3 regions of the Lentilactobacillus curieae genome follow, and region 1 is predicted to be linked to each of the others. Evidence: riboswitches for the same ligand, from Rfam matches in the RefSeq annotation. Region 1 holds a riboswitch; each other region holds the start of a gene.
What was found. Region 1 has a riboswitch for thiamine pyrophosphate ahead of thiM (hydroxyethylthiazole kinase). Riboswitches for the same ligand answer to the same signal wherever they lie in the genome.
Positions count from the first base shown of each region.

Region 2: another riboswitch for thiamine pyrophosphate. It lies ahead of PL11_RS05450 (ECF transporter S component); the one in region 1 lies ahead of thiM (hydroxyethylthiazole kinase).
Region 3: another riboswitch for thiamine pyrophosphate. It lies ahead of thiW (energy coupling factor transporter S component ThiW); the one in region 1 lies ahead of thiM (hydroxyethylthiazole kinase).

Region 1 is NZ_CP018906.1:406,793-414,195, forward strand. Features, by position in the region: gene PL11_RS02110 (hypothetical protein) at 1-1,305, opposite strand, end outside; gene PL11_RS10335 (hypothetical protein) at 1,450-2,652, opposite strand; gene thiE (thiamine phosphate synthase) at 2,735-3,388, opposite strand; gene thiD (bifunctional hydroxymethylpyrimidine kinase/phosphomethylpyrimidine kinase) at 3,378-4,199, opposite strand; gene thiM (hydroxyethylthiazole kinase) at 4,213-5,001, opposite strand; TPP riboswitch at 5,064-5,170, opposite strand; gene PL11_RS02145 (oxidoreductase) at 5,179-6,063, opposite strand; gene PL11_RS02150 (aldo/keto reductase) at 6,238-7,086, shown strand; gene PL11_RS02155 (conjugal transfer protein TraX) at 7,003-7,403, opposite strand, start outside.
Region 2 is NZ_CP018906.1:1,148,411-1,155,813, reverse strand. Features, by position in the region: gene PL11_RS05470 (FAD/NAD(P)-binding protein) at 1-946, shown strand, start outside; gene PL11_RS05465 (LVIS_2131 family protein) at 1,068-1,691, opposite strand; gene PL11_RS05460 (linear amide C-N hydrolase) at 1,780-2,721, shown strand; gene PL11_RS05455 (Cof-type HAD-IIB family hydrolase) at 2,713-3,519, opposite strand; TPP riboswitch at 3,634-3,724, shown strand; gene PL11_RS05450 (ECF transporter S component) at 3,904-4,479, shown strand; gene PL11_RS05445 (ABC transporter ATP-binding protein) at 4,491-5,921, shown strand; gene PL11_RS05440 (energy-coupling factor transporter transmembrane component T family protein) at 5,918-6,571, shown strand; gene PL11_RS05435 (hypothetical protein) at 6,714-7,031, shown strand; gene PL11_RS05430 (LBP_cg2779 family protein) at 7,103-7,285, shown strand; gene PL11_RS05425 (hypothetical protein) at 7,302-7,403, opposite strand, start outside.
Region 3 is NZ_CP018906.1:282,499-289,901, reverse strand. Features, by position in the region: gene PL11_RS01625 (sensor histidine kinase) at 1-286, shown strand, start outside; gene PL11_RS01620 (D-alanyl-D-alanine carboxypeptidase family protein) at 302-1,570, shown strand; gene PL11_RS01615 (AzlC family ABC transporter permease) at 1,695-2,462, shown strand; gene PL11_RS01610 (AzlD domain-containing protein) at 2,474-2,806, shown strand; gene thiW (energy coupling factor transporter S component ThiW) at 2,896-3,399, opposite strand; TPP riboswitch at 3,442-3,539, opposite strand; gene PL11_RS01600 (HoxN/HupN/NixA family nickel/cobalt transporter) at 3,587-4,567, opposite strand; gene PL11_RS01595 ((S)-acetoin forming diacetyl reductase) at 4,757-5,530, shown strand; gene PL11_RS01590 (SAM-dependent methyltransferase) at 5,756-6,928, opposite strand; gene PL11_RS01585 (tetratricopeptide repeat protein) at 7,042-7,403, shown strand, end outside.

The DNA of each region.
Region 1 (7,403 bases):
TGATGAACCAGCAGAGAACTTAACTGAGTCTTCATCAAGGCGACCATAGAAGAACATGTAACCATCACCGAACTTACGTCCCCAATATGCATTACCATCGTTATCAAATGCTAATGTATGAAGTTGTAAGTTTGATGTCTTAGAACCCTTATTATGCAACATCTTAAACTTGTATTGACGGATTGGCTTCAAAGTATTTGGATCCATTTCCATAACAACGTTGTCTTGATCAGTCTTAAGATCTGACAATGTGTTGTCTTCAGCAAGATACAAGTGTTGGTTTTGTGGGTTAAATGTCAAAGTTTGACCATGACCAATGTCAACTTGTGGTGAAAGTTGAGCAGTTTGGGCGATATCCACATACTTGAACATATCTGGATTTTCGTTCTTAACTGAGTCAACCTTGTTTTGGTGGTCATCGATTTGGCTTTGAATGGTAGCAAGCTTCTTATCGTATGCCTTGATCTTAGCCTTGTGGCCTTGATATGACTTCATCCATTTTGCCATCTTAGCCTTTGATTGTTTAACAATCTTCTTGGCATTTTGACGGGTCTTGTATGAGTACTTAGCAGTAGTCTTCTTTTGGTACTTGTTGCGCTTGTCTTTCCACTTGTAGTACCACTTTTGAGCGTTACTCATCCAGTTTTCCTGGTTGTTTTGGTAAGACTTGTTCTTGTTCAAAGTTGTGGTTAATGACTTAATTGCATCAAAATCATCTTGCATCTTTGAATAAGCAGCGTCATATTCTTGGTTATGTCTCAATCCATCCTCAGTGTATGGGTTGAAGTAGTCAAACGCACGCCAGAGGGCGTTAATATCTGTGTTGACCCCAAGTTTTTCTAGCTTAGCTAAATCAAACTTAACGATGGCACCGTAGTTGGTGTTAGTTCCGTTTGATTCAACGAAGTAAATGTGGTTATCGTTGTCCAAAGCAACTGATTGGAAGTTACCGTGTTGATAGTTAGAAACGTTGAAACCATCTGGTAAGAACCACTTAGTTGAGAACATGTTTGATTGCGAGCTACCAGAAATCGTCTGGTATGTATTGCTTTCGTTGATTCCCGTTGGGTCAAGCTTATACTTAGTGTACTTACGATCCTTGTTACCTTGGGGAGTGTCATTGTTGACAGTGTTTAGTGACTCTTCGCTGTAATCTTTTAACACGTTACCGGCATTAACTGTCTTAATACTACCGGCATCACCTGGAGCATCGATAACATCCGCATGTACTGCAGACGCCCCCGCGAGCCCAAGTGAGGTAAACAAGATTGCAACTAAAGCAGTCTTCTTTAATTGTATCTTCATTCAAATCCCACCTCAAAATTTTTTTGAACTTACAAACTTAGTGTAACTGTTTGCTGTTTGAAAGTAAAAGTATATACCACGTTTTTAAAGTAAAAGAAAAAATGTAACCCGGGTGTAATGTGGGTTACATTTTTTGAGATAGAGTTATGGGTTGGGTGTTGGTGGAGTTATAATTTCTCCCCAATCATCTGGTGCCCAAACATAAAGAGTGATTTCAGACTTGCCTAAAAAGTGATTGTCCTTTGCCAATTTGGCTAATGCTTTTACATTATCATAATTTTTCTGCATATCTTGTACTTGCTGAGAATTATTATCTGTTGCACCAATCACGATCTTCATATCTTCGTTACTAATAGTCTTATTATATTCTTCTACGCTTTCTGCCATCGATTTAAATATTGAAGCTGTAAAAGCTTCTTCATCATTCGTTTCGCTGCCAGTTGCTTTAAAAGTCACTACCGGCTTACCAACAGGTGTCTTATCAAAGTCTGTCTGATTTGACCTTCTAACAATGTGCACTGTGGTTTTAAAATCCACATAACTAGGGTCTGGAGTCGGTGTTGGCTTCGGTGGATCTGGAGTTGGTGTTGGCGTTGGATCCGGCGTTGGTGTTGGCGTCGGCGTTGGATCCGGTGTTGGCGTCACCGGAGGAGTCGTTTCTGTTGGCTTTTCCACCCGGGTCACACCACTCGTCTTAACCCAGCCACTCAATTGTGGGTGCGTTAAATTGCGAACGTAGAAATATCCGGTCTGTTCACGGGTCATCATTACTGCATTGGTAACCCGCAATTCATCATCTTGATAATTTGTAGTGTTATTCAATATCCGTTTTGCCTTATACTGAGCATTCTTTGGATAGTTCCAAACTGATTGGCCAACATTGTAGTGATAAGTTGCCCCGCCAATTCCAGCTCCCTCAGGAGTGGCAATTGACATTGTTGTACTGGCACGCTTAACTCCGCCAGCAAATACCTTTTTGGTTTTGCCACCGTAGATCCAGCCACGATACTTTTGGTCAAAGGAAAAAACTTTATAGTACACACTCTTTCGTGAAGTTGTCGCCATCTTATAAATCCTAAAGTACTTAGCTGAACTCTTGGCACTTCTCAACTTCTTCATTGTGGTGACGGTCGCTTTCTTCTTAGCACCCCGGAGAGTTCCGGCAATATTATATAAAGCATTCTTCCCTGTTGGAACAACATTTCTTTTAGTTCCATGGATCTCGGTCAGGTAGCGATTAGAAGTTACCTTGACTCGGGATTTTGCTTGGGCATCTGTTAAATTACACGCTGCAGTCACTCCCAATGCAACTAACGGGAGTAATAATAGGTGAGTTTTGAGCTTCATCATTAAAACCTCCTTAACAAAAAAAGAATCAACTATCCACATTTATAGTAACAAATATGCATAGTTGATTCATTTTTGAAGATTAGTATTTAACTGTCTTAAGCTCACTGACTGTTCGGTTGATGTTATCACTTTGGGCAATCACTGAAATTACAGAAACGCCGGCCACACCTGTCCCTGCCAATTCTGTAACGTTATCTTCGGTAATCCCACCAATAGCAACGACTGGATAGTCACTCAGCTTAACCAATTTGGCAATTTCTTCTGGGCCAATCACCGGATCAGCATCTGCTTTAGATTGTGTTGTAAACGCCGGACCACTACCAATGTATGCTAACCCAGAAAGCTGATTTGCTTCCTCAACTTGTTCCTTAGTATCACAAGAAAGGCCGACAAATATCTGGTCGCCAACTTCAGTGATCACCTGACCTACCTTTTGATCCTTTTGACCGACGTGAATTCCGTCAGCCCCCACTCGCTTAGCCAACGCCACGTCATCATCCACAATAAACGGTACGTTGAAATCCTTACATAATTTCTTTAGAGTAACTGCCAGTTTGTACTTGGCTTCCCCTGTCAGTGAAGTCGGCCCCTTTTCCCGAAACTGAAACGCTGTAATTCCAGCGTTGAGAGCCTCAGTCAAAACAGAAACAATCGTCTGGTTTTCGTTTTTAATATCTTGAGTTCCACAAATAAAGTAAGCGCCTAGGTGCTTTGATTCAAATTTAATCGTCATCGTTTTCTCCCTCAATCTTTGCCCAATGATTCAGTGGACCATGTCCGTGACCCACTTGAATTCCGTCAGCAATGGTGGCTGAAACGTAGCGTTTACCGATTCGAATCGCATCTTCAACACTCTTACCCTTCGCCAATTCAGCAGTAATGCATGAAGACAGCGTATCTCCAGTTCCGTGAGTCCGGTTGGTGTCCACTCGGGGGCTTGTGACCCAGAAACTATTTCCGTCCTCAAGCAGGACAAAATCAGAAGACTTGCCTTCAGAAATATTGTGGCCACCCTTAACCAGTACGTTTTTAACCCCCATATCTTGAAGCTTTTGAGCAGCAGTTTTCATATCATCTTCTGACTTAATCTGCATCCCCGTTAATTCTTCTGCTTCAGGTAAATTAGGGGTCAAAATTGTTGCTAATGGTAGCAATTCTGTTTTTACCGTTTGGATTGCGTCCTCAGACAATAGTCGAGCGCCACCCTTGGCAATCATCACTGGATCCACTGTAAGTGGCCCTAAGTCATACTTCTTCAGGTTTTCAACAACCGCTTCGACCGTTGGCACATCTGCCAACATTCCGGTTTTAGCTGCCCGAATTTTCAAATCTTCTGCCACGGACTTGAACTGCTCATCAATCATCTTCTTGGGCATTGCCATAAAGTCAGCAACCCCCAGAGTATTCTGAGCAGTCACCGCAACCACGACCGCTGCTGAAAACACGTGTCGTTCCTGCATTGTTTTAATGTCTGCCATTACTCCAGCACCACCGCCACTATCTGTACCAGCAATTGTCAGAGTTTGAACTGTCCCGTTTACCATTTATCCGCTCTCCTTAATCAAACTGGGCGTGTTTTTCAACATCAGCCACTGAAATCAAGTGCAACTCATCAATCAACTGGGGACCAAATGAGCCCGCCAAAGGTTGATCCATCCGATTAGCCACTATTTCTCCGGCAACTGCAAAAACCGTTGCTGCAACTTGGGCCGCCTCAAAGTAGTCGTCTTCAATTGCCACAAACGTTCCGATTGTGCTTGAAAGCATATCGCCTGAACCAACATGTAGTTTGAACAAATCAGTGTTGTTATAAACGCGAACAACTGCGTCACCATTTGTAATAATGTCAGTTTTACCGCTCAGAACAACAACACAATCACGTTTTTTTGCAAGCGCCTTAGCAATTGCCTCTAAGTCAGCATCCCCTTCACCAGCATCGATTCCCTTAGCTTGCCATTCAACATCTGCTAATGCGGCAATTTCACCGGCGTTACCACGAATAACGGCCACATTAATGTTATCGAGCAATTCATTACATCTATCTAACCGATACTGAACCGCCCCAACGGCAACTGGGTCAATCACGATTGGCTTATTGTATTGGTTGGCATACTTAGTTACAGCCGCAATTTGATCTAACTGGCCTTCAGTAAACGCCCCTAGGTTGACCGTCAACGAATTAGAAATCTTGATCATTGCCTCAGCTTCATTTTTTTCTTCGGACATGATTGGAGATGCCCCAATGGCATTAATTCCATTTGCGACATCTTGAACAGTGACGAAATTAGAAATATTAAAAGCAATTGGATTTTGTTTCCGTAATTTACTTAGTAGATCAATTTTCATGACAACTCTCCTAAAAATAAAAATACCGTCACCCAGACACTTTTGCATGGATGACGGCTTTATCAGTCGAGTTGACACATTCCCTACGCAAGTGTTGGCTTACAGGTTCAAAGGGATCAAGTTGATAAAACTCGTCTCAGCTGCTACGGCAGCACCCCTAGTGTTTATAGGTTGATTTTACTTGGTTTCGGTCTCTGGGTCAATTTGATTTCGTTGTGCCTTTTCCTTATTGACCATTTTTTGAGCCATAGTTCTAACTTGATCCATCAAGGCATCAAACGCCTTGTCTGGAAGAATCTTTTGTAGTGCAATTGATGCCTTAGCACCAGTGCCACCTGCGTAACGAGCTTTAGGTTTTGCAGAAAATGCAGCTTGGTCAACCATTCTAGCAACTACCATTGGTTTAGATGCGTAACGATATGCTAATTCAAAGAAGTCGGCAACCTTGCGACTAGCTGCTGCGTATGCGCCATCACCAGAAACTTCATTCAGGCTCTTCATGGCAATCTTGCTCCAGTTGGACTCAATTGCACCTGGTTCAACGACAACAACATCAATCCCAAATTCTTTAAGTTCTTGACGAAGTGAATCGCTCATTCCCTCAATCGCATACTTAGAACCAACGTACCAGCTAGCCAAAGGCATTCCGGTCTTGCCAGCCATTGATGACATGTTGATGATGCGACCAGAACCTTGTTCTCTCATGATTGGCAACACTGCCTGAATCATTTTCATTGCCCCAAACACGTTGACTTTAAACTGGTATTCACCATCTTTAAGGTCGACATCTTCCAAGGAGCCAAACGAACCAAAGCCAGCATTGTTTACCAAAACATCGATATGCCCCGCATCATCATAAATAGTTTGCACTGCCTTGTCGATACTATCGTAATCAGCAACGTCCACAAATCCAGTCTTGATTCCTAAATCATCAAGTTCATTCATCTTTTCTACTCGGCGAGATAGAGTGTACACTTCCATACCGTTACGGTATAAATGTTTAGCGATTTCTTTACCAATCCCAGAAGAACCGCCCGTAACAACTGCCACTTTTTTAGTCATAAGTAAGGCCCCCTATTTATTGTTTAACACCTTAATCATACCATTAATTGAGTTTGAGACTGAAACATAGGTCTGGAAAATTATTGGCTTTCTTCCTAATTTGAATCAATTTTATTTGAAAAACTATGCTTGAGAGAATAGACTTTTAGTAAGTTAAATTAAGGAGGAACAAACATGTCATTAACTGATACTTACACTTTATATAACGGAGTGAAAATTCATCAAGTTGGTTTTGGTACTTGGCAATCAGCTGACGGTGATGAAGCCTACAAAGCTGTTAAGTGGGCTCTTGAAGCCGGCTACCGCCATATCGATACCGCTGCCGCATACGGTAACGAAGAAAGTGTTGGTAAAGCGATCAAAGACAGTGGAATTCCACGTGAAGAGCTCTTTATCACCACAAAACTATGGAATGAAGATCATGGGTACGAATCAACCAAAGAGGCCTTTGGCAAGTCCCTAGAAAAGCTTGGCCTCGACTACGTTGACCTTTACTTGATTCACTGGGCCAACCCAGTTAAGTTCCGTGACAACTGGAAAGAAGCAAATGCCGGTAGTTGGAAAGCATTTGAAGAATTCTACGAAAATGGCACCGCAAAGGCCATCGGAGTATCTAACTTCCGACCAAAACATTTAGATGCCCTATTGGAAACTGCTAAAGTTAAGCCAATGGTTAACCAAATGTTTATCAACCCTTCAGACATGCAACCAGGGGTTGTTGAATACAACAATGATCACGACATTTTGACAGAAGCGTACAGCCCACTTGGAACCGGTGCTATCTTCAAAATCCCAGAACTTAAGGAAATTGCTGACAAATATGGTAAGTCACCTGCCCAAGTTGTTTTACGCTGGTCACTGCAACATGGCTTCTTGCCACTACCAAAGTCAGTTCACGAGGAGTACATCAAAGCCAACACTGAGATTTTTGACTTTGAATTAAGCGAAGAAGACGTGAAGACAATTGATAGTTTCCACGGTAAGGCTGGGTTGGCAACGGATCCGGATACGACGGACTTCTAATCTAATATAGAAGCAACTAAATAATAAAGCTACACTAATTAAAAATAGCCAAATGTGCACTGGATAGAACACGTAGAAGAAATTCCGCATGCTCTTTCCCTTTTGGCCGTTGTACATCGACAAAATCACGATTGAGAATACCAACATCCATTCCGTGTTGGTGGTAAATGCATGACTTGGATCCATCAAAAAGATGGCTACAGCTACAGCCGAAATCCCAATCATTTGCCACGAACGCTTCTTCCTCAACAAGTACAGCAATGGGGCAACATATAGGAGTACGCCACCTTCTGCCATAGTTACACTTGGGAAGATAA
Region 2 (7,403 bases), 740 kb from region 1:
ACTACCATTTGAAAAGTTCATCGACTTAGTAAGATTAGACTTCCAATTCTATTACTATACCTTACTTTTGAATGATAAATATCCATTTGAAATTATCACTGAGTTCAAGCAGAAATTTATTGAGGCTGATGACAAGCAAGCAGTTATCGATAGCTACCACTTCAAAGAAGAAGAATTATTTGATTGGGACTACATTCTTGATCCATTCAAAGATGTAAAAGTAGTTTCAACCACTGATTATCAAAACATCGTGGTTAATTGGCTCAACAACATTGTTGAAGACGCCATGAAGGGGTCAAAAACTGGTCCGCTAACTTCAACTCTCGAACTATTTAGAGACTTTGCCCCAACATTAAGAAAACTGGTTGCTCAAAACGTCTTTTCTAGCGACGAGTACGCGAAGGACTTCCGTGGCCAATTTATTCGTGACCGGAACTTCCTAGCCGTTGGTGGTCCAGCGTTCCGTTCAGCCCAACTATCAGCTCTGATTAGAGCTGGCATCGTGACCGTTATGGCACCAGGGATGCAAGTAAAGGCTGAGGACGGTTGGTTTGTTGCCGGCTCACCAAAACGTAACACCGATACATTCAAGTCTTCCGTATTAATTGAAGCTCGGGTACCAAAGGCCGACATTGAAATTACGGCCAACCCACTACTCGAAGATTTGAAACAAAACGGAATGATTCGTGAATACAAGGTTAAAGTCCGTGATGAAGACGAAGGTCTGGCAGCAGTTGACGTTAACCCAGAATCAGATCAATTACTAACCTCCAACGGGGTTCAGGAATCATCAATCTACATTTGGGGTGTTCCATTGGACGGAATGAGACTGGCAACCACTGCTAGTCCACGCCCAGGAACTAACGATCCTAACTTGCAAACTGCGGATAAACTCGCAGCGGATGTTTTAGGACTAAAGTCTGCAGACGGTGTATTGATGATGTAGTTAAACAATTCTCAATTGAGACTTTAGAGATTACACGCGCAAACAAAAAAGGCAGTGAGACGATAAAAGCATCTATGTGTGCTTTAGTTGTCTCGCTGTCTTTTTATTATGATCTAGTCAATCATTCATCTGTTTTCATGAACGACTTATCCGGTACCCGAATCAAGCTAAAGCGGTTTGCTTGCCGGCCAGCATGTAAACCAATTCCGTTCATAAAGTTCTTCTTGTAGGTGGTGGTAACTGTTCCCACCCAAGCTCGTTGATAACGAACATCAAGATGTTTTAGCCATTCCTTATTCCACTTATAGGCTTCCGCAGAAACATTCAGCGGATTTTTCCCGTAAGAAATCGTGGCATCACTACTATTTACTTCGTACTTTCCACCATCAATGTAGTATGAGTACGTTTGCATTGGTTTTCTCCCACTTGTCTGTGAAACAGTGACATAGTGCGAACGCTCTGCGTATTGTAAAACCAATGGTTTGTATGTATAAGTAGTCTTTACAGCATCTTTATTTAGTTTAGCAACATCTTGGAAAATGGTTGCGTAAGTCATCCCCCACAGTGCCAGCAAAAATACCACTAGCTCGATTGCTGACCTCGTAAAGTTTGGCCAGCTGAATGACTTTTTTTCAGTCACGATCAACTTTAATCGTCGTGACCGCATGTCATGGATCATCCATACTAGATAAATAACCAGAAGGAGCCAAAGGCCCATTCCAACTAAGTTCCAAGCTGATTTCATGGTGTATCTCCTTTTATTGTTAATACGTTTAGTTTACACTATTTATAAATAAATTGGAAAATGATTCTATGGCGATGAAGGTGAAAAAATGTGCACTAGTTTAGCAATCGACACCCTTAATGATCACGTACTAGCAGGCAGGACAATGGACTTTCCGGTCAAAGCTGACTGGAAACCGGTAATAATCTCATCCGCAACCTACCGCACCCCACTGGCAGGTACTCGGAAAATCAAGTACCCATACCTTGGTGGGGGTCGTCTCATTGATAATCAAGATATCCTGGTTGCCGACGGCATCAACACAGAGGGGTTGAGCTGTTCCGAATTAATGTTTCCACTCAAAGCTGACTACCTCAACGAACCGACAGCAGACAAACTAAACCTCACTCCCCAGGACTTCTTGTTCTGGGTACTTGGCGAGCACAAAAGTATCGCTGATGTGTTGGGAAATCTCGATAACATTGCCGTTATTGGTAGAGAATGGCTATCCGGCCACGAAATCTATTCGTTTCACTGGATTCTCGAAGATCCTAGCGGGCAAGTTGCCATCATCGAACCATTGAACAAACGACTCAAAGTGATCACTGACAACATTGGCGTCCTCACGAATTCACCAACTTATGAAAGCCACGTAGAAAATTTAGCAAGTAAACTTAATCTAGCTGAAATCAATAACCACAACTTAACCTCTGCAGCTACCAAACTAGTTGCGGAGCACCGGGTTCCTGAACCAACAAACACGCCTACCACCCGCTTTGTCTATGCAGCTATCACTAAATATGGCAATCCCAAACCCGTTAATGCTCCGGAAGCCTTCGCGCAACTGAGCCAAACTCTCGCAGAGGTAGCCATTCCTTTCAAACCAACAATGAATGACCACCCCAACTTTAACTTTACCCACTACATCTCAGCGTGGGACTGCACTAGTTTAACTTATCAATTCACCGACTGCTTCACTGGCAAGCTGACAGAATACTCATTGCCGGAGGTTCTAGATCAATTTGCAAATCAAGATCGCTTCTTAGTTTAAATACTCGGCGATCTTTTTTTGTACCCCTGATTCAGCATTAGTATACTCGGTAACGTTTGAAACCATCGCCAACAAATCTGGAGCAGCATTCTTCATCGCAAACCCTTCAGCTGCATCATTAACCATCTCAAAATCGTTACCATTGTCACCAAACGCTGCTACATCAGCAAACGTTAATTGCCACTTGCGTAACAATTCTTGCACACCGTTGGCCTTGTTGATATCAAAGTTCATAATGTCGACCCCATTCATTCCACTAGAAACGGCGTTGACTTTATTAGCAAACTGCTGCCTAACTGTACGGGCCATTTGGACAGCATTAGCACCATCGACCATCAAATCAACCTTATAAATCGCATCAAAAATCATGGTTAAATCCCCAACTGACTGGAGATCCTCGTAAAAGTTCTGTGAATCCTTAAACCGGTCAGATTCAGCAGGAAGATTACAGTACGAACCGTTACGACCAGCGAGAATAATCTCTGCTCCTACAAAGTCACGATCAGTCTGTAGGAACTCAATAATTTGGCGGAGCAACAGAGGATCAATGGCATCTTCAAATACAGTAACGCCACGATCATCAATTACGTGCGCCCCGTTATCGCAAACGTAGGCGATTGGCCCAGAATTTTGACTAAACTGTCGTAATGAGTGGGCATACGTATTACTAGTCGCACAAATAAAGTGCATCCCCTTGTCCTTCATTTGATCCAGTTGAGCTTGAAATGCCTCAGTATCGAACTCACTTTGATCATTTAAAAATGTTCCATCCATATCAGAAGCAATGACTTTAACCATGTCGCTTCCTCCTTATTTTTAAAAGTGTAATCAATCTACCTTCAATTCTAACGCATCACAATTAATTAATCGATTGCTAAAAACTAACTATACCTGTATACTGAATGTCGATCATACAACTATCTGGGGTGCCGCAAGGCTGAGATAAAACCCATCGAACCTGATCTGGCTAATACCAGCGAAGGGAGCATAATTCCGTTGTATTTTTTTAATGGATAAACTGCATTTACGATGAATTTTATCAAGGTCCACCCTAGTCAGGGTGGGCCTTTTTGTTTGGCTAGAGTTATCAATTATTCATTTGATTTATACTTGCCAACAAAAGAATTCACTGTAGACCAATCTCCATAGTTTGTATGAAATAAATTTTGGAGGTCTTGTTTCATGGAAAACAAGAAAAAAAGTCCTTGGACTTTGCACAACATTATCCTGGTTGCGCTAATTGCCATCTTTAGCGGAATCATCTTCTGGGGGGCCGGTTTTCTCTATACTGCGCTGACCGTTGCCCTTACCCCACTCGGAATGGCACCATTTGCCAATGATATCCTCATGGGACTCTGGACAATGGCTGGGCCATTAACTGGTTACCTGATCAAAACTCTCGGTTCTGCCTTCTTAGGTGAATTCCTAGGTTCAGCAGTCGAAGTATTTCTTGGTGGCCAATGGGGCGCTGGGGCATTCATCTCTGGTTTAGTTCAAGGAATTGGTTCTGAACTTGGATTTGCCCTAACTGGTTACAAAAAATACGGTTGGTTTGGTTTAAACCTATCCATTTTGACCACAGTTGTGGTTACCTTTGGTTGGGACATCATCAAAAACGGGTACGGTCACTACGCACCACTGATGATTGTGGCACTATTTATTACCCGCTACATCTCAACATTCATCTTTGGTGGCCTACTTACCAAAGCAATCACCAACATGCTTGATAAGAGCCACCTATCAGTATCAACTAATTAGAGGGATTATTAATGGCTGACGTTGCAGTAACTCATTTTAATTTTAAATATCAAGGCGTGGACGACTGGGTTCTTAAAGACCTAAACCTCACCTTCCCTGACGGTGAATTTTCACTATTATCGGGACCATCTGGGAGTGGTAAGACTACGCTGTTGAAGTTCATTGCGAGCCTGTACCCGAACTTTGTGGAAGGTGAATCAACGGGGACCATTGAGTTTTCTGGTCAAGACATCACTAAGGTTTCCCAAAACACCAAGAACCAGCTTGTCGCCATGATGTTTCAAAACCCAAATCAACAGTTTGCTATGGACGTGGTCAAGGATGAACTGGTCTTCGTCCTTGAAAACATCCAAGCTGACCCTGCTAAGATGGACCGCATCATTGATCATGCCCTTGACTTCGTGGGAATCACATCATTGAAGAACCGAAAGATCAGCACCCTTTCCGGTGGGCAAAAGCAACGAGTGGCACTCGCCAGCATTATTGCCATGGACGCTGACGTGATTGTTCTCGATGAGCCATTTGCCAGCATTGATTTTGATACTCGGACGGACCTGATCAATAAGTTAAAACAGCTTCAAACAACATTCGGGAAGACAATTATTTTAGCCGACCACGATTTGAGCAACTATCAAGGGTTAATCGACAACTTCTTTTATCTGGATCCAGCTACCCGTCAGATTTCTAAGCTAGACACCGATTCTGCCAACGCGTTTTTCCAAAGATTCGCTGAAAACCAAATCGAAGAAATCCCGGTAAGCATGCCAACTGGACAGGATAACAACATCCTTTACCTGAATGACTTCAAACTGGATCCCCATAAAGAAACATTGTTGCAACTGGGAGAATTTAATTTTTATCAACAAAAAACGACCCTGATCACCGGCGAAAACGGAATTGGAAAGTCGACTTTATTCTCAGCCCTGACAAAGCTACTGCCTTATGAAGGCGCAGTTTTCTTTCAGGGAAAGAACATCAAAAAAATTAGGGCACTAACTTACGCAAAAAGCGTCAGCCTATTATTTCAAGACGCAGAAAATCAATTCTTGGCAATTACTATCCAAGAAGAACTTGAACTATCAAAACAGCACCGAATTACCGCTGACTATTCTGACGAACAAATTGATCAGATGGTTAGTGAACTGGGGCTCGCAGACAGAATGGACCAAGTTGTCTATTCCCTGAGCGAGGGTCAGAAAAAGAAACTCCAGATTTTGGAAATGCTAATTATGAATCCACCAGTTTTATTGCTTGATGAACCGTTTAAGGGATTAGACTACGAGTCACTGAGAACCATCGTTAAGTTTTTGATAGCAGCCAAAAATGAGCATGGGCAAACTCAGATTCTAATTTCGCACCAATTTGCGGGCATCACAGACTTGGTGGACTATCACGCCAATTTTAGCAACCAAACTTTGGAGTACCAGGAGGTATTGAAATGAATCCTGGTTTAAAACTCCTTTTAGTAGTAATTATTGCGCTAGAAATATCGTTCACCACCAGCTTGATCGTCAACCTGGTTCTAATCGGGTTTAGTATCATCTACCTGTTGATCCATCACATTAGTTTCAAGCAGTTCATGGGACTAATCTTGTGGCCATTTTTCCCCGCCTTCGGGCTATTTATCTCACAATGGTTCTATGGTGATGCAGGAATTTACTTTGCGACGATCCTGTTAACGCGGATTTACGCATATGTATTTATCGGGGCAACATTCACAATTACCACCGAATTCGTTGATCTGGCCCTCACTCTGGAGCAAGACTTTGCTTTACCTTCAAAATTTGCTTACGGAGTGTTGGCAGCATTCAACCTGATTCCAAAGATTCGGCAAGAAGTTCAAACGATTAAAACAGCGGCGCTAATGCGAGGAACAGTACTTCACTTTTGGTCGCCACAACTTTACTTCAAGGCAATCTTGGCATCAATTCAGTGGTCGCAAAATCTAGCGGAGGCAATGACCTCCCATGGATTCGTAGAAGATCAACCACGGACTCACTACCGCGTAATCAAAATCACAGCCTGGGACTGGATTTTCTTTATTGGCGGTCTAGTGATTGTAAACGTGATGTTGTTTGTGATCAAGCTGTAAATAATCGGGGCAATCAGAACGGTTTCAACAACTGAAACTAGTCTGGTTGCCTTTTTTATATAAACCAATAGCGCTATCTTTGTTCATTCCAATCTTTTGTTCTATACTTTTAATAACAATTATTTTAAAGAGGGTGGAGTTTATGCGTGCCAACAAATTTGCATTTGCGTTTGGAATTTTTGCCGTAGTGGTTGGAATTATTTTTGATGTGTTTTCATTATTCTTAAAGTTAGGCACCAACGATAGTGCCACCGGAATTCTTTGGGGAAGCATTATCATCGTGGTGGGATTGGTATTTCTATCAATCGATCACAGCCACATTCGTTACGCTTCCCTGGCGGTCGTGGGAATCGGAATTTTCTACTACTTTTTAGTACAGACTCACTATAATTACATAACTAGTATTTTCGTCGCAGTATTGATTATTGCCATCATTGAATTCGGTCTGCGCTATCGTTAAGAGTCATTCTCAGCAAGATTATTATTTATTGTTATAATTAAGATATAAACAAAAGCAACGGAGGAATTCCAATGGCAAATGAATTTAGCAGTTTAGCTGAAGAAATCATCAATTATCAGAAGAAGCACGAAATGCCGGACACTCAGTTGGCTTTCAGCTTGCACATTACAGTTGAACGACTCCACAACATCAAGTCGATGGAATCTGAACCAACCCCTGAAGAAAGCACAATTATTCAAAAGTTTATTAGATAGTAAAAAGGACGCCTCATTAAAAATTTGAGGACGTCCGATTTTTTTGCCGTTTTTTAAGAAGAACACAAAACGCAATTACGTATACTAATGCTAGCACTACGCCAAAAACAACGCTTGA
Region 3 (7,403 bases), 120 kb from region 1:
TTCTGATGAGGAAGCCCAAATTGATGTTTCTAATGATGGTCCTAAGATTCCTGGTAAGGCACTAGACCAAATTTTTGAACGTTTCTACCGAGTAGAAGAGTCGCGGAACAAGGACACGGGTGGTTCAGGATTAGGACTGGCCATTGCTCAGAGCATTGTTGCTCTTCATGGTGGTTACATTAAAGTCACATCAGATGATGAGTTGACCACATTTTCAATTCACATTCCAATCAAACCGGGGCAAAAGCTGACTTCGCAGCCTGATGACCCCAAATCGTTTGCCTAATTAAGGAGTTCCAAAATGAAGAAACGACCGATTTTAACAATGACGGTTACGATTATCGCTGCCGTCTTTTTTCTTGTACATATCCCATTTCAAGCAAATGCTGCTGGCACCGCTACCGATGATTTACAGATTAAGGCGAAAGCCTCTCTGGCCGTAGATGCCGGCACAGGGCAAATCCTGTATGAACAAAACGCTAAGCAACCTTTAGCTATCGCCTCAGTTTCTAAGTTGATGACGATTTACATTATTGACCAGCAAATTAAGACACACAAACTGAAGTGGAACTCGCCAGTAAAAATTGATTCTAAACTGGCTGAGTTGAGTACTGCAGCCGAACTAACGAATGTCACTCTTAAAGCAGGACACACGTACAACGTTAGATCATTGGTCAAAGCAGCCTTAGTTTCTTCAGCAAATGCGGCGGCAATAGCTCTGGGTAATAAAGTGTCTGGGAACCAGAAAAACTTTGCACTACTGATGCAAAAGACTGCTAAGAAGATGGGAATTAAGCACAGTAAGTTTTACAACGCTGCAGGATTGCCCAATAAATTAATGGGCAAGTTGGCACTGAGTGGCGTATCTCCAAATGCAGAAAACGAAATGTCTGCTGAGGGAGTGGGAATGGTTGCCACTAACCTGATTAATAGCTTCCCAGCGGTCACTAAAATTACTAGTTTAAAGAACTTTGTCTTTGCTGGAAGTCAGTATGAAGGTCATAATTCGTTATTGGGAACCAAAACAGTTGGGCATAATGTCAACGTTACCGGTTTGAAAACTGGGACTTCTGATAAGGCGGGGGCATGTTTTGTTGGTTCAGCCACATATCAAGGTCGTAAAATTATCACCGTAATTTTGCATGCAAGAAATACGTCACCAACTGACCCAGCTCGTTATGTTCAAACTGAAAAGTTGATGCGCGGGGTCGTAATCAATAACAGGCCCGTAAGAATCAATAAACGCTCCAAAGTTGATGGTGTAGAAGATATTTTGGTTAAGAATGCCAAAAATCAAACGGTAAAGCTCGGAACTAATCAAAATCGTTGGTTGTGGTTACCTAGTAATCAAGATTTGAAGGTTACTGGTCAATTCACTAATAAGGCTAAGAAAATTGAGGCACCATTATCTACTGATCAAGTGGTAGCCAAAGCAGAATTGAAAGTTAATGGACAAAAATTTGAGTATTTAAATGACCAAGATGCTAAAATTTCAATGACGCCTGTTAAAAAAGTTAAAAAGGCGAACGTTTTCGTATTGCTATTTAGAGCGCTTGCAAAACTCTTTTGAAATTCGAATTGCGTCTAAGAGGTTTATTAATTATCAATTTTCCAATATAATGTACGTTGGATTCATTTTTAAACATTGACTCTATTTTCAATTTTTTATTGGAGGAATCCTTTTGGCTAAAAATATGGTTAGATCCGACGCAGAGTTACCATACTGGCGTCGAATGCTAAACGTTTCACTACCAGTGGACTTAAGCTACATACCAATCGGACTTGCGTGTGGAATTTTGCTCCACGCATCCGGTTTTAATATTTACATGACCGCACTCGTATCGATATTAGTGTTCTCTGGAGGAGCACAATTTTTGATTGCATCGTTGCTGGCAACTAATGCCCCAATGTACTCAGTTGTGTTGATGATGTTCTTCCTGGAGTTACGATATGCGTTGCTTGGGTCAAGTCTATCCAAGTACTTACACGGTAAGTCACTTGGATTTACGACGCTGTTCGCGGCATCGATGAATGATGAAAATTACGCAATTAACTATTTGAAATTTTCAACTGATAAGAAATTTACTCCTCGGGATGCACTGAACGTTGAACATTACACGTTAGCATTTTGGACAGTAAGTAATATTATCGGTAGCGTAATTGGAAGTGCCATCACTATCAACTTAACTGTGGTGCATTTCGCATTGACTGCGCTATTCCTCTACATGATTGTGATGCAGTTGAAGAACGGGTTGATCATTTTCATCTGCATTATTTCAGGATTTTTAGCTGCGTTCTTCATGATGATTACCAAGTCTACCCTTGGGTTAGTAATCTCTACGTTGATTGCTTCTTTCATTGGTTTTGCCTTGGAAGCTACAATTCGGAAGAGATTACCCAAGAGTGGTTGGCTAAGGTCGATGAAGAACCCAGCTGGATCACCTAAGGACGCTAATGATTAGGAGTCGGAATTATGGAATGGAGTACAACACAACATTTTTGGTTGATACTTGCGTGTTTTGTCGTTGCGTTTGCGCCACGGTTGATACCGTTGTTGTTTTTCAGAAAAAGAAAAATCCCGTTATGGTTTAATGAATGGATGAGATACGTTCCCGTATCTTTGTTCACAGCCTTAGTGGTTAAAGACTTATTCATTAATTCTAGTTACCAAATTTCAATTGTGGATAAAGCCCCTGAATTGGTGGCTGCGGTGTTAGTTATTGGAATTGCGTACTGGACCAGGTCAATGACAATTTCAGTTGTTCTGGGTCTTGCGGCTGTATTTATTCTGGCGGTTTTCATCTAGAATTTGTTAAAAATTTTTTTCAATGAATGATATATGATTCATACAAAAGACGGAGTTACGATATTAAATCGTAACTCCGTCTTATTGTTTTACAGATGATGGCCATTTTTTAGGTGGCCTCTTTTATTCAGCGCCAACAAAATAATATACCCAATAATCACCCCGACGAGTGCACTGAGAAAAAAGCTAGGGATGAATATATAAAGTGCACCTTTGGCTCCCATGAGCCAGCTCGCAACTGGGTAAGCGACAATTGCCCCAATTATTCCGGTTCCAATCAGTTCACCAAATGTGGCAGCCAGGAAGTTCTTGGTTTTTCTGAAGATCCAACCAACAAAGAATGCGCCAATCATACTCCCAGGAAAGGCGAGTACGGTACCAGTTCCCATAATGTTCCGGATAAGTGAGGTAAGGAATGCTTGGGTCAATGCCCACCAAGGTCCTAGCATTACGCCAGAGACTAGATTAACTAAATGCTGAACTGGAGCAACTTTAGCCGCCCCGACACTAAACTCAAACATACTACCACCGACGACTCCGACTGCTGAAAAGATTGCTGTCAAAACAAGTGAATAAAGCCTTTGATTACGCAAAATAAAAATCCTCCAATGTTCGACGACAGTAGGGGATTCTAAAAAAAGAAATCGGCATTTTCTTCCGCTGGCGCTAACCAGATCAAGTTCGAGGGTCCAACTTTCGTTGTCTCAGCCCAAGGGCACCCCTAATGTCATTCGAGTATTTTAATAGGTTTATTCTAGCATGGATATGTAGTTAACGGGGTTAATTTTTGGACTTTTGATGATATTTCCAGGTTAGACCAGCGATACCCCAAGCAATGATGAAGATGAACAGTAAGGTGACTCCAAGTGTATGGAAATCGAGGTGAGTAATTGCCACAATCCATTGGTTATTCCAATTAAAGTTAGAGGCAAGACTTTGCAAAACATCAATTGAACCAATTAGAATCGCCGCAACTGCAGATATTCCAGTAATGATGATGTTGTACTTTATTTTTCGGGATGGAGACGACAAGAACCAACCATATGCAGATGTCATAAAAATTCCATCAAGAGTGTCCATTAAGCACATTCCGGCAGTGAATAGTAGCGGGAACCCAAGCACAATAATGAATGGAACTCCTTTGGTGGCAGCGACGACTGAAGTGGTCATTACCGCAATTTGGGTTGCGGTATCAAAACCAATCCCAAAGAGAAATCCAACAATCATGACTTGCCAGTTGTGATTGATCAGACTGAGAAACTTATTAAGTAACTTAAAGACCCAGTTAGTTTTATCTGCAGGTTTGTCGGGGTTACTTTTGATTAAAGACCACAGTAGATAAACGTTGATTGCTGCCAAGAGGAGAAGGGTGATCCCAGCAATTAAAGTGCCAAATACATGACCGAATTCGGTAATGGAACCTTGAGATTGTTTAGTTAGGTCGACCAGACCAACTGTGAACATGGTCATTAAAAATACGACAATGGAGTGACCAAAGGAGAATGAAAAACCAACTCCGTGGGTGTTTTTACCTTCATTCATCATTTTACGAGTAATGTTGTCGATTGCTGCGATGTGGTCGACATCAAAAGCGTGTGATAGCCCAAGAGTGAAGGATAAGAATGCAAGGGTAATGATTGTTGGGTAATTGCCTGCAAAACTTAAGATTAAGCCAAGCCCCATGGTGAACAAGGCAGTGATTACAGCCCCATATTTTATGATATCCGTGCGTAAAGCGTACTTGTGATATTTGATTTCCATGATTGCCACCTCAAATTGCATTGATACAATATATGGTAGTTCATTTTTATCGCAAGTACAATATATAGGGGCTACATGATTAAGTTGTTTAAAACTGAAAATTGAATTCGAAATTTGGGGGATTGTTTTTCAAAAGAACTGGGGCTAATATATCTATGTTAATAAGTTCACAAATACGGAGGATATACAATGGCAAACAAAGTAGCATTAGTAACAGGTGCCGGACAAGGAATCGGCCAAGCAATTGCTGAAAGATTAGCAAAGGATGGCTTTTCAGTAGCATTAGTTGGTCGTCACTTGGACAAGGTTCAAAAAGTTGCTGACGAAATCAATGGTAACGGTGGTAAGGCACTTGCAATCAAAGCAGATGTTTCTGACCGTGATCAAGTATTTGCTGCAGTTGAAGAAACGGTTGAAAAATTTGGTGACTTCAATGTCATTGTTAATAATGCAGGCCTTGGCCCAACCACTCCAATCGATACAATTACACCTGATGATTTTGAATGGGTATATAAAGTTAACGTTGGTGGAGTTCTTTGGGGAACTCAAGCTGCTCATAAAGCATTCAAGGAATTAGGCCACGGCGGAAAGATTATTAACGCTACCTCACAAGCAGGGGTTGTTGGTAACCCTAATTTGGCACTATACGTTGGAACTAAGTTCGCAATCCGCGGTATTACCCAAACAACTGCTCGTGACTTAGCTTCAGAGGACATCACTGTTAATGCATTTGCTCCAGGAATCGTTAAGACACCAATGATGTTTGACATTGCTCATGAAGTTGGTCAAAACGCTGGTAAGAGTGACGAATGGGGAATGTCAACATTCTCTGATGGAATTGCTCTTGGAAGATTATCTGAACCGGAAGATGTTGCTAACGCTGTAGCATTCTTGGCTGGACCAGACTCAAACTACGTTACTGGTCAAACATTGATTGTTGATGGTGGTATGCAATTCCAATAAAAATTAATGGATTTGAAAAAGGGCTCAAGCTATTGCTTGGGCCTTTTTCGTTTGGAAATCTTTTTAAGTTAGTGATCAATGATTACCGCTTGCGGTCGGCACTTTACCTAGAACGGCTTCCAACCTTAGACTTTTCTCTTAGCTCCAAATTTTGCCTTGCGCACTTCGTTTGCTCAATTCAAAATTTCAAGCTAATGCTCAAAGTCTACCGAGGTTGTCAGCACTCTACCTATACATATATTCCCTCGTCATCGGCAGTGAATGTCCGGCAGCCCCCTTCGACACTAGATACTGCACAACATCAATATTTCCTGACGCAAATGATGCCGCACATGCTTGTAGGTACAGATCCCACATACGGATAAACCGTTCATCAAACATTTTTTCAACTTTGGGACGAGCTTCCAAAAAGTTTTTGTCCCAAATTTCCGTAGTTTTCTGATAGTGACGTCTTAGTGATTCAACATCGAATACTTGCAAACCATTCTCAATGATGTGGTCCAAGTTTTCAGTCAATCCAGGGATGTAGCCTCCTGGGAAAATCCACTTGTTGATCCAACCATTGAATTCACCACCTTGCTGGCGGGTGATTCCGTGAATCAAAGCCACACCATCATCAGTTAGGTAATGTGACACACATTTGAAGTACTCACTGAGGTTTTCCTTACCAACATGTTCAAACATTCCCACAGAAGTTATATAGTCAAATTTAGCATCACCAAGTTCACGGTAATCAGTCAATTTAACCTCAGCAACATCTTGTAAACCAAGACGCTGGATTTTTTCATTTACGTAGTCATATTGTTCTTGGCTAAGTGTTACTCCAACCACACGCAGGTTGTACTTTTGAGCGGCTGTGAGCATTAGGGTTCCCCAACCACAACCGATGTCTAGCAAAGTTCTGCGTGGTTTAGGATCAAGCTTTTTAAGGATGTGTTCAACCTTATTCATCTGAGCTGTTTCCAGGTCATCATCTGGATTTTCAAAGTAAGCACATGAATATGTCATGGTATCGTCTAACCAAAGACGATAAAAGTCGTTCCCGATATCGTAGTGATCCTGTACGTCTTTCTTACTTTCCTCCTCATCGTGAGAAGCTTTAGGTAAGTAGCGAATAAATTTCTTATTTCTTAAGAAACTATCTGCACTTTTGTACGCAGAAAGAACAAGATCTTCGATACTGCCATCGATTTCTATCTTGCCATCCATGTAGCCTTCTCCAAGAGCGATTGATGCATTTTTAAGGACCTGTCTGATTGGAATAGGTTCGTTAAATTTGATCGCTACTTGTGGCTCACCATTTCCGTAAACCTCTGTAGAACCGTCCCAGTAGGTTACACTAACTGGAATATTGAAGGAGTTCTTCAATAGTGATTTGTAAAATTTCTTTTCAAGCATTGATCTTATTCCTTTCTTTTTAAAATACAAAAGTCATTATACGCTTCTGATAAAAATGATATAAGGAAAAATGGTATAATATAGCAAATTGATTACATTAGGAGGGCATTGATTTGAAAAAATGGATCTGGATTTTAGTTGCAATAATTATTGCCGGTGCTGTGGGAGGATACACTTATGCACGCCACGCCCAAAATGATCGGTTGTATGATCAGCAAATGACACGTGGAAATGCCTACATTGCTAGCAAGGACTACACTTCGGCAGAAACAGCGTTTACTAACGCTTTGAAACGTAAACCGAATGACAAAAAGGCCACAACTGTTTTAAATCAAACCCAAGATTTTGTATCCGCAAAGAATTTGTTAGATGACCGCAAGTTTAGCGATGCTAAGAAGGGATTCCAAGATGTTGCCGACACTAAGAACGGTAACGAACAGTTGGTAGACCGAGCAAAGACTAATCTCAAGAATTT